2 regions of the Streptomyces sp. SID5643 genome follow, and region 2 is predicted to be linked to the other one. Evidence: riboswitches for the same ligand, from Rfam matches in the RefSeq annotation. Region 2 holds a riboswitch; the other holds the start of a gene.
The links. Region 2 has a riboswitch for cobalamin ahead of GTY56_RS12785 (ribonucleoside-diphosphate reductase subunit alpha). Riboswitches for the same ligand answer to the same signal wherever they lie in the genome.

Region 1: it holds a riboswitch for cobalamin, as region 2 does, so the genes downstream of both, GTY56_RS01280 (ABC transporter substrate-binding protein) here and GTY56_RS12785 (ribonucleoside-diphosphate reductase subunit alpha) in region 2, are expected to answer to the same signal.

What each region holds. Positions count from the first base shown of each region.
Region 1 covers NZ_WWIC01000013.1:5,451-9,927, reverse strand. Annotated here, with positions in the region: gene GTY56_RS01290 (ATP-binding cassette domain-containing protein) at 1-457, opposite strand, end outside; gene GTY56_RS01285 (iron chelate uptake ABC transporter family permease subunit) at 454-1,506, opposite strand; gene GTY56_RS01280 (ABC transporter substrate-binding protein) at 1,503-2,519, opposite strand; cobalamin riboswitch at 2,590-2,779, opposite strand; gene GTY56_RS01275 (CoA-binding protein) at 2,859-3,287, shown strand; gene GTY56_RS01270 (4-hydroxybenzoate 3-monooxygenase) at 3,416-4,477, shown strand, end outside.
Region 2 covers NZ_WWIC01000101.1:38,306-42,782, reverse strand. Annotated here, with positions in the region: gene GTY56_RS12800 (GntR family transcriptional regulator) at 1-61, shown strand, start outside; gene GTY56_RS12795 (DUF3311 domain-containing protein) at 205-471, shown strand; gene mctP (monocarboxylate uptake permease MctP) at 468-2,096, shown strand; cobalamin riboswitch at 2,234-2,369, shown strand; gene GTY56_RS12785 (ribonucleoside-diphosphate reductase subunit alpha) at 2,494-4,477, shown strand, end outside.

The DNA of each region.
Region 1 (4,477 bases), on a different contig from region 2:
GTTCGCCGCCGGAGAGGGTGTGCCAGAGCCGGCCGGAACGCTCGTCGAGGCCCGTGCGTTCGAGGGCGGCGCGCACCGCTCGCTCGTCGTCGTCGGTGGCGGGTGTCCAGGCGCGGCGGTGCGGGACGCGGCCGAGCCGCACGACGTCCTCGACCGTCAGCTCGACCTGGGTGTCCGACTGCTGCTCGACGACGGCGAGGCGGCGTGCGACCGTGCGGCGGGGCAGATCGCCGAGCGGTGTGCCGTCGAGAGTGACGACTCCGCAGGTCGGTGTGAGCAGCCCGGCCAGCAGCCGCAGCAGGGTGGACTTGCCGGAGCCGTTGGGGCCGAGGACGCCGACCGTGGAGCCGGTCTCGGGCGCGAGGGCGACGCCGTCCAGGATCAGATGCCCGTCGGCGCGGCGGCTGACCCGGTCGGCTCGCAGCCCCGCCCGCGCCGGTGCACCCGGGCCGCTCACCGTGCCCTCCGCGTCCGGTACAGCACCGCCACGAACGCCGGCACGCCGATCAGCGACGTCACGACCCCCACCGGAACCTCCTGCGGTTCGAGGACCGTCCGGGCGGCGGTGTCCACCCACACGAGGAACACCGCTCCGGCGAGGGCGGTGACCGGCAGCAGCCGCGCGTGCCCCGGGCCGGTCAGGGCCCGGGCGGCGTGCGGCAGGACCAGTCCCACGAAGCCGATCGCGCCCGCCGAGCTGACGAGCGCGGCCGTGAGCAGGGCCGTGACGCACAGCAGCACCAGGCGGGTGCGGGCGACGGACACCCCGAGCGCGGCCGCCGCGTCCTGCCCGAAGGCGAAGGCGTCGAGCGTACGGGCGTAGGACAGGCACACCACCAGCGCCACGGCCAGCACGGCCAGGCACAGCCACACGTCGGTCCAGCCGGCGCCGCCGAGCGAGCCGAGGAGCCAGAACAGCACGCCACGGGTCGTCTCGGCGTCGGCTGAGGTCATCACGACGAACGAGGTGAGCGCCGAGAAGAGCTGCATGGCGGCGACGCCCGCGAGGACGACCCGGTCGGTGGTGCCGCCGAGGGTGTGGCTGAGCAGCAGCACCAGCGCGAACGACAGCAGGGCGCCGAGGAAGGCGCCGGCGGACACCGACAGGGCGCCGCCGCCGGCGCCGAGCACGACCACGAGGACCGCTCCGGTGGAAGCTCCCGAGGACACACCGAGCACGAAGGGGTCGGCGAGCGGGTTGCGCAGCAGCGACTGCATCACCGCCCCGCAGACGGCGAGTCCGGCTCCGCACACGGCCGCGAGCAGGGTGCGGGGCAGCCGCAGCTGCCAGACGATCCCGTCCCGGATCGGTGCCAGCTCCGAACTGCCGAGGCCGAGCCGGGCGGCCACGACCGACCACACGTCGGCGACCCGGATGTCGGCGGGACCGATGGTGATGGCCACGGCGAGGGAGGCGACGAGAGCGACCGCCCCGGCCGCCCCGAGGGCGAGCCCGGTCCGCCGCCGGGGCCGGGCCGTGGCGCCCGTTGCACTCCCGGCGGTCACTTCACGAGCCCGAACCGGCGCAGCCCCGCGGCCACCTGCTCCACGCCCTCGACGGTGCGGATGGTCGGGTTCATGGCCTGCCCGCTGAGCAGCACGTACCGCTTGTGGCGGACGGCGTCCATGGTCCTGGTGACGGGGTTGGACTCCAGGAAGGCGATCTTCTTCGCGGCCGACTCGGCGGTCTGGGACTTGCGGGTCAGATCGCCGATGACGAGGACGTCGGGGTCGCGGTCGGCGACCGTCTCCCAGTTGATCTGCGGCCACTCCTCGTGCGTGTCGTCGAAGACGTTCTTCGCGCCGAGGGCCCTGGTGATGATGCCGGGTGCTCCGCAACAGCCCGCCATGTAGGGCGACTCGGAGTTCGCGAACCAGTAGAGGAGGGTGACGTCGGAGGCGTCGGTGCCCGCCGTGGCCTTCTTCAGGCGCTGCCGGAGGGAAGCCACGAGCGTGTCGCCGCGCTTCTCCACCCCGAACACCGTCGCGAGGTCGCGTACCTCGCCGTAGACGGTGTCGATGCCCAGGGCCTTGTCGCGGGCGCCGTCGCCGCCGCCCGAGTTGTCCTTGCCGGCGCAGTCGGACGGGGAGACGTAGGTGGGGACGCCGAGCTTCTCGAACTGCTCCCGGGTGGCGACGCCGCCCTTGCCGAGGGTGGAGACGAAGGACGCGGCGACGAAGTCGGGTTCGGTGTCCAGGACGCGTTCGAAGGACGGGTTGTTGTCGGCGATGCGCGGCACCTCGGCCTCGGACTTCTCCAGCCCCTTCATCACGGGGTCGGTCCAGGTGGCCGTGCCCGCGAGACGGTCGGCCAGGCCGAGGGAGAGCAGGATCTCGGTGGTTCCCTGGTTGAGGGAGACGGCGTGCCGCGGCGGGGCCGCCACCCGGACGTCGTGCCCGCAGTTGGTGAGGGTGACGGCGGCCTTGCCGTCGGTGGACGCGGCACCACCGCAGCCGGTCAGGAGCAGGGAGCCGGCCGCGAGCAGCGCGGCGGCACGGGCGGGTCGGGCGAGGGGCACGAAGAACCAGTCCTCAGGCGTCGAGGGCCCATGCGCGGAGCCCGGTCGTACGGTGCTCCCCCGCCGCACGTGGCCGCGGGGGCCGCCAGCAGGTCTTCGGACTCGGGTTCACCCGGGTCGGAGCGCCTTCCCGGACGTCCGCGTGGGAGTCCAGTGGCCGAGGCCCCGCCCGTCCCCCTCACCGCTGCGCGTCAGTTCCGGATTCGCACCGGATTCCCTGACCCACGTACATGGGTTCGACTGGCCTCGGCAAGCTATCACGGGGGCGCCCGGGAATCACCGCGCGTCGTGCATCGTTGCCCTCAGAGCAGTGCGTCCACGACTGACGAGGAGGCCGCCGTGTACGGCGACGAGGCAACGGTCCGCAGGATCCTCACCGAGCTCGGCGACACCTGGGCCGTGGTGGGCCTGTCGTCGAACCGGCAGCGGGCGGCGTACGGGGTGGCCGCCGTGCTCCAGCGCTTCGGCAAGCGCGTCGTGCCGGTGCATCCGAAGGCGGAGACGGTGCACGGGGAGCAGGGGTACGCGAGCCTGGCCGACATCCCCTTCGAGGTGGACGTCGTCGACGTGTTCGTGAACAGCGACCTCGCCGGTGCCGTCGCGGACGAGGCGGTCGCCAAGGGCGCGAAGGCCGTCTGGTTCCAGCTGGGTGTCGTCGACGAGGCGGCGTACGACCGGACCCGTGCGGCGGGCCTGGAGATGGTGATGGACCGCTGCCCGGCGATCGAGATCCCGCGGTTGTCTCCTCACCGGGTACAGGAATCCTGAAGCGTTCCCACCCGCAAGGGCTTGCCCGACGCTCCCCTGCCTCCGGGGCCGGGGAGATCGAGCGGAGCATCGAGGAGGTGGCGGTCGAGGCAGTGCCCGTCCACTGAGGCCGCCTCCATAATGTGCGCATGACGCGCCCCCTTCCGTCCGCCGAATCCGGCGCCCGGCAACGCTTCCCGGTCGTTGTCGTGGGCGCCGGTCCCGCCGGTCTGACCGTCGGCAACATCCTGCGGGCCGCGTCCGTGGACTGCCTGGTGCTGGAGACGGAGACCCGCGACTTCATCGAACACCGGCCCCGTGCCGGGGTCATCGAGGAATGGGCCGTGCGCGGGCTGGAGAAGCGGGGCCTCGCCCGCAACCTGCTGGACCGTGCGGAACTGCACACCGCGTGCGAGTTCCGCTTCGACGGCGAGCGGTACCGGTTCCCCTACGGCGAGCTGACGGGCAGTCATCACTTCGTCTATCCGCAGCCGTTGCTGGTGACGGACCTGGTACGCGAATATGCCGACGTCCGGGGCGGGCCCATCCGCTTCGGGGTCCGTGACGTGCGGATCCACGACCTCGACAGCGACCGGCCCTGGGTGTCGTACACCTGCCCCGAGACGGGCGAACCCGAGGTCGTGCACTGCGACTTCGTCGCCGGCTGTGACGGGGCGCGCGGGGTGAGCCGGGCCTCGCTCCCGCCCGAGCGGGTCCGGATCGCGCGGCACGACTACGGCATCGGCTGGCTGGCCCTGCTCGCCGAGGCACCGCCGTCCACCGACTGCGTGCTCTTCGGCTGCCATGCGCGCGGCTTCGCCGGCCAGATGCCCCGCAGCCCGGAGGTGACCCGCTACTACCTCCAGTGCCCGCCGGGCGACGACGTGGGGAACTGGCCGCACGAGCGCGTCTGGGCGGAGCTGCGGGAGCGGCTCGGGGCGGCCGGCGTGCCGCCACTGACCGAGGGCCGGCTGATCGAGAAGCGCGTGCTGGACATGCACGACTACGTGGTCGAGCCGATGGCGCACGGCCGGCTCTTCCTCGCCGGTGACGCGGCCCATCTGGTCGCCCCGATCGCCGCCAAGGGCATGAACCTCGCCCTGCACGACGCCTTCCTGCTCGGTGACGCCCTGGTCGCGCGGCTGACCACCGGTGACGGCAGCGGCCTCGACGGCTACGCGCAGGCGTGTCTGCGGCGGGTGTGGGACTAC
Region 2 (4,477 bases):
GTCGGTCTACCGGGGGGACCGCTACAAGTTCGTGGCCCGCCTGAAGCGGCCCGTCGACTAGCGGCGGCACCCAGCGCTTACGGCGCTGCTGAGGCCGGGTTTCGGTTGGGTACCGCATTGCGGACGAGGGGTTCCGCTGTCGCCGCACCCTGACCTAGATTGCCTGCGCACTACAGGTGATCACCAAGGGGACGGAGCCGCCTGATGTCGCAAGCACCGGAAGTCAGCAGAGGGCCGGTGGTGACGCCCGTGCGCGTCGTCATCGCCGTCTGCCTCATAGCGCCGTTCGTGGCCATGCTGTGGGTCGGCTCCTACGCGAAGACCGACCCGGTCTTCATCGGGATCCCGTTCTTCTACTGGTACCAGATGGCGTGGGTGCTCATCTCCACCGTCCTGACGATGATCGCCTACAAGCTCTGGCAGCGTGACCAGCGCGCCCGCTCGGCCGCGAAGGGCGGTGCGTCGCAGTGAAGGACGGCGTGAACGGCGTCGCGCTCGGCGTCTTCATCTTCTTCTTCCTGGCCGTCACGGTCATGGGCTTCCTGGCCGCGCGCTGGCGCAAGGCCGAGAACGAGCACAGCCTCGACGAATGGGGCCTGGGCGGCCGCTCGTTCGGCACCTGGATCACCTGGTTCCTGCTCGGCGGCGACCTGTACACGGCGTACACCTTCGTCGCCGTGCCGGCGGCGATCTACGCGGCGGGCGCGGCCGGCTTCTTCGCGGTGCCGTACACGATCCTGGTGTACCCGCTGATCTTCACCTTCCTCCCCCGCCTGTGGTCGGTGTCCCACAAGCACGGCTACGTCACGACCTCCGACTTCGTGCGCGGCCGCTTCGGCTCCAAGGGCCTGTCGCTGGCCGTGGCCCTCACCGGCATCCTCGCGACGATGCCGTACATCGCGCTCCAACTGGTCGGCATCCAGGCCGTGCTGGACGTGATGGGCGTCGGCGGCGGAGAGAACACCAACTGGTTCATCAAGGACCTGCCGCTGCTGATCGCGTTCGGCGTGCTGGCGGCGTACACGTACTCGTCGGGTCTGCGGGCCCCCGCGCTCATCGCGTTCGTGAAGGACACGCTGATCTACATCGTCATCGCGGTGGCGATCATCTACATCCCGATCAAGCTGGGCGGCTTCGACGACATCTTCGCCAAGGCCAGTGAGGCGTACAGCCAGACCAACCCGGCGACGGGCGCGCCGCGCGGTGCGCTGACACCGGCGGAGCCGGGCCAGTGGACGTACGCCACGCTGGCGTTGGGCTCCGCGCTGGCCCTCTTCATGTACCCGCACTCGATCACGGCGACGCTGTCCTCGAAGAGCCGTGAGGTGATCCGGCGCAACACCACGATCCTGCCGCTGTACTCGCTGATGCTGGGCCTGCTGGCGCTGCTCGGGTTCATGGCGATCGCGGCCGGCATCAAGGTGCAGAACGGGCAGCTGGCGATCCCTCAGCTGTTCGAGACGATGTTCCCGGACTGGTTCGCGGGCGTGGCGTTCGCGGCGATCGGCATCGGCGCGCTGGTGCCCGCGGCCATCATGTCCATCGCGGCCGCGAACCTCTTCACGCGCAACATCTACAAGGACTTCATCAAGCCGGACGCCACCCCCGCGCAGGAGACCAAGGTCTCCAAGCTGGTGTCGCTGCTGGTGAAGGTGGGTGCCCTGGCCTTCGTCCTCACCATGGACAAGACGGTCGCCATCAACTTCCAGCTGCTGGGCGGCATCTGGATCCTGCAGACCTTCCCGGCCCTGGTCGGCGGCCTGTTCACCCGCTGGTTCCACCGCTGGGCCCTGCTCGCGGGCTGGGCGGTCGGCATGGTCTACGGCACGGTCGCCGCGTACGGCGTGGCCTCCCCGACCCAGAAGCACTTCGGCGGCTCCGCGAAGGAGATCCCGGGTATCGGGGAGATCGGCTACATCGGCCTCACGGCGTTCGTCCTGAACGTGGTGGTGACGGTGGTCCTGACCTTCGTCCTGAGGGCCCTGAAGGCCCCCGACGGCATCGACGAGACCAAGCCGGAGGACTACACGGCGGACGCGGGCGACCCCGGAGTCCAGGTGGAACTCCCGCCTGCGACCGCCGGATCCGCACACTGATCCCAGGGCCCCCGGGCCCTCCACGAACACCCCGCAGCGGGCCGCCGTGACCAAGCGTCACGGCGGCCCGCTGTCACGTAAAGCTGACGCTCTGACACCACCGCGACACAACATCTGGGGGTGCCACCGGAACCCGACACAAGATGTATGCTCATGCTCGCTGCCGCCGCAGGGGAATCCGGTGCGAATCCGGAACTGTCCCGCAACGGTGTACTTGTGCATGTTTCGTGCACAAGCGTCAGTCCGAGGACCTGCCGACAGCGCACCCGGCCACCCGGCCGTGGTGCCCCGACGTCCGGGCCTCGTGGAATGGGCCGGTGGACGCGACGCCGCCTGCGCTCGCGTACTGCCCCCTGCCCTCGACGAGGCCCCCGTGCCGAGCGAGGGAGAGCCCCACGTGACCATCGCGCCAGCCGAACCGGTCTCAGCCAGCGAAGAAGAGCACGACGCCCCCGGTGCCGCGCTGTTGCGGACCCTGACCGAGCTGACCGCCGACCTTCCCGACGCCGAGCCCGGCCGGGTCGCCGCCGCGGCGTTGCGCGGCCGGTCCGCACAGGCGGACGAGAGCGAGTTGCGGGAGCTGGCGACGGAGGCCGCGGCCGGTCTGATCTCCGAGGACCCCGCTTACTCCCGGCTGGCCGCCCGGCTGCTGACCATCGGCATCCGCGAGGAGGCCGCCTCGCAGGGCGTCACGTCCTTCACCGAGTCCGTGGCGGTGGGCCACCGCGAGGGCCTCATCGCCGACCGCACCGCCGAGTTCGTCCGGCTGCACGCGGCCCGGCTCGACGCGCTCGTCGACACCGGCGCCGACGACCGCTTCGGCTACTTCGGCCTGCGCACCCTGCACAGCCGCTATCTGCTGCGTCACCCGCTCACCCGCAAGGTCGTCGAGACGCCCCAGCACTTCATGCTGCGGGTCGCCGCCGGTCTCGCCGAGGACGACACCCGCCGCTCCGTCGACGAAGTCGCCGCGCTCTACGGACTCATGAGCCGCCTCGACTACCTCCCCTCCTCCCCCACCCTCTTCAACTCGGGCACCCGGCACCCGCAGATGTCGTCCTGCTACCTCCTCGACTCCCCGAAGGACGAGCTGGACTCCATCTACGACCGGTACCACCAGGTGGCCCGGCTGTCGAAGCACGCCGGCGGCATCGGGCTCGCGTACTCCCGCATTCGCGCCCGCGGTTCCCTGATCCGCGGCACCAACGGCCACTCCAACGGCATCGTCCCGTTCCTGAAGACCCTCGACGCCTCGGTCGCCGCCGTGAACCAGGGCGGCCGCCGCAAGGGCGCCGCCGCGGTCTACCTGGAGACCTGGCACTCCGACATCGAGGAGTTCCTGGAGCTGCGCGACAACACCGGCGAGGACGCCCGCCGCACGCACAATCTGAACCTGGCGCACTGGGTGCCGGACGAGTTCATGCGCCGCGTGAACACCGACGCGCAGTGGTCGCTGTTCTCCCCCGCGGACGTGCCCGAGCTGGTCGACCTGTGGGGCGAGGAGTTCGACGCCGCGTACCGGGCGGCCGAGGCGAAGGGCCTCGCGAAGAAGACCCTGCCCGCCCGTGAGCTGTACGGCCGCATGATGCGCACCCTCGCGCAGACCGGCAACGGATGGATGACCTTCAAGGACGCCGCCAACCGCACCGCCAACCAGACCGCCGAGCCCGGCCACGTCGTCCACTCCTCCAACCTCTGCACGGAGATCCTGGAGGTCACCAGCGACGGGGAGACCGCGGTCTGCAACCTCGGCTCGGTCAACCTGGGTTCCTTTGTCGACACATCGACCGGTGATCTCGACTGGGAACGGCTGGACGAGACCGTCCGCACGGCCGTGACGTTCCTCGACCGGGTCGTGGACATCAACTTCTACCCGACCGAGCAGGCCGGCCGCTCCAACGCCCGCTGGCGTCCCGTCGGCCTCGGGGCCATGGGCCTCCAGGACGTCTTCTTCAAGCTGCGGCTGCCCTTCGACTCGCCGGAGGCCAAGGCCCTCTCCACCCGTATCGCCGAGCGGATCATGCTCGCGGCGTACGAGGCCTCCGCCGACCTCGCCGAGCGCAACGGGCCGCTTCCCGCCTGGGAGAAGACCCGTACGGCCAGGGGCGTGCTGCACCCCGACCACTACGACGTGGAGCTGACCTGGCCGGAGCGCTGGGCGGCCCTGCGCGAGCGCGTCGCCACGACCGGCATGCGCAACTCCCTGCTGCTCGCCATCGCCCCCACCGCCACGATCGCCTCCATCGCGGGCGTGTACGAGTGCATCGAGCCGCAGGTGTCCAACCTGTTCAAGCGCGAGACGCTGTCGGGCGAGTTCCTCCAGGTCAACTCCTACCTGGTGGACGAGCTGAAGCGGCTGGGCGTGTGGGACGCCCGCACCC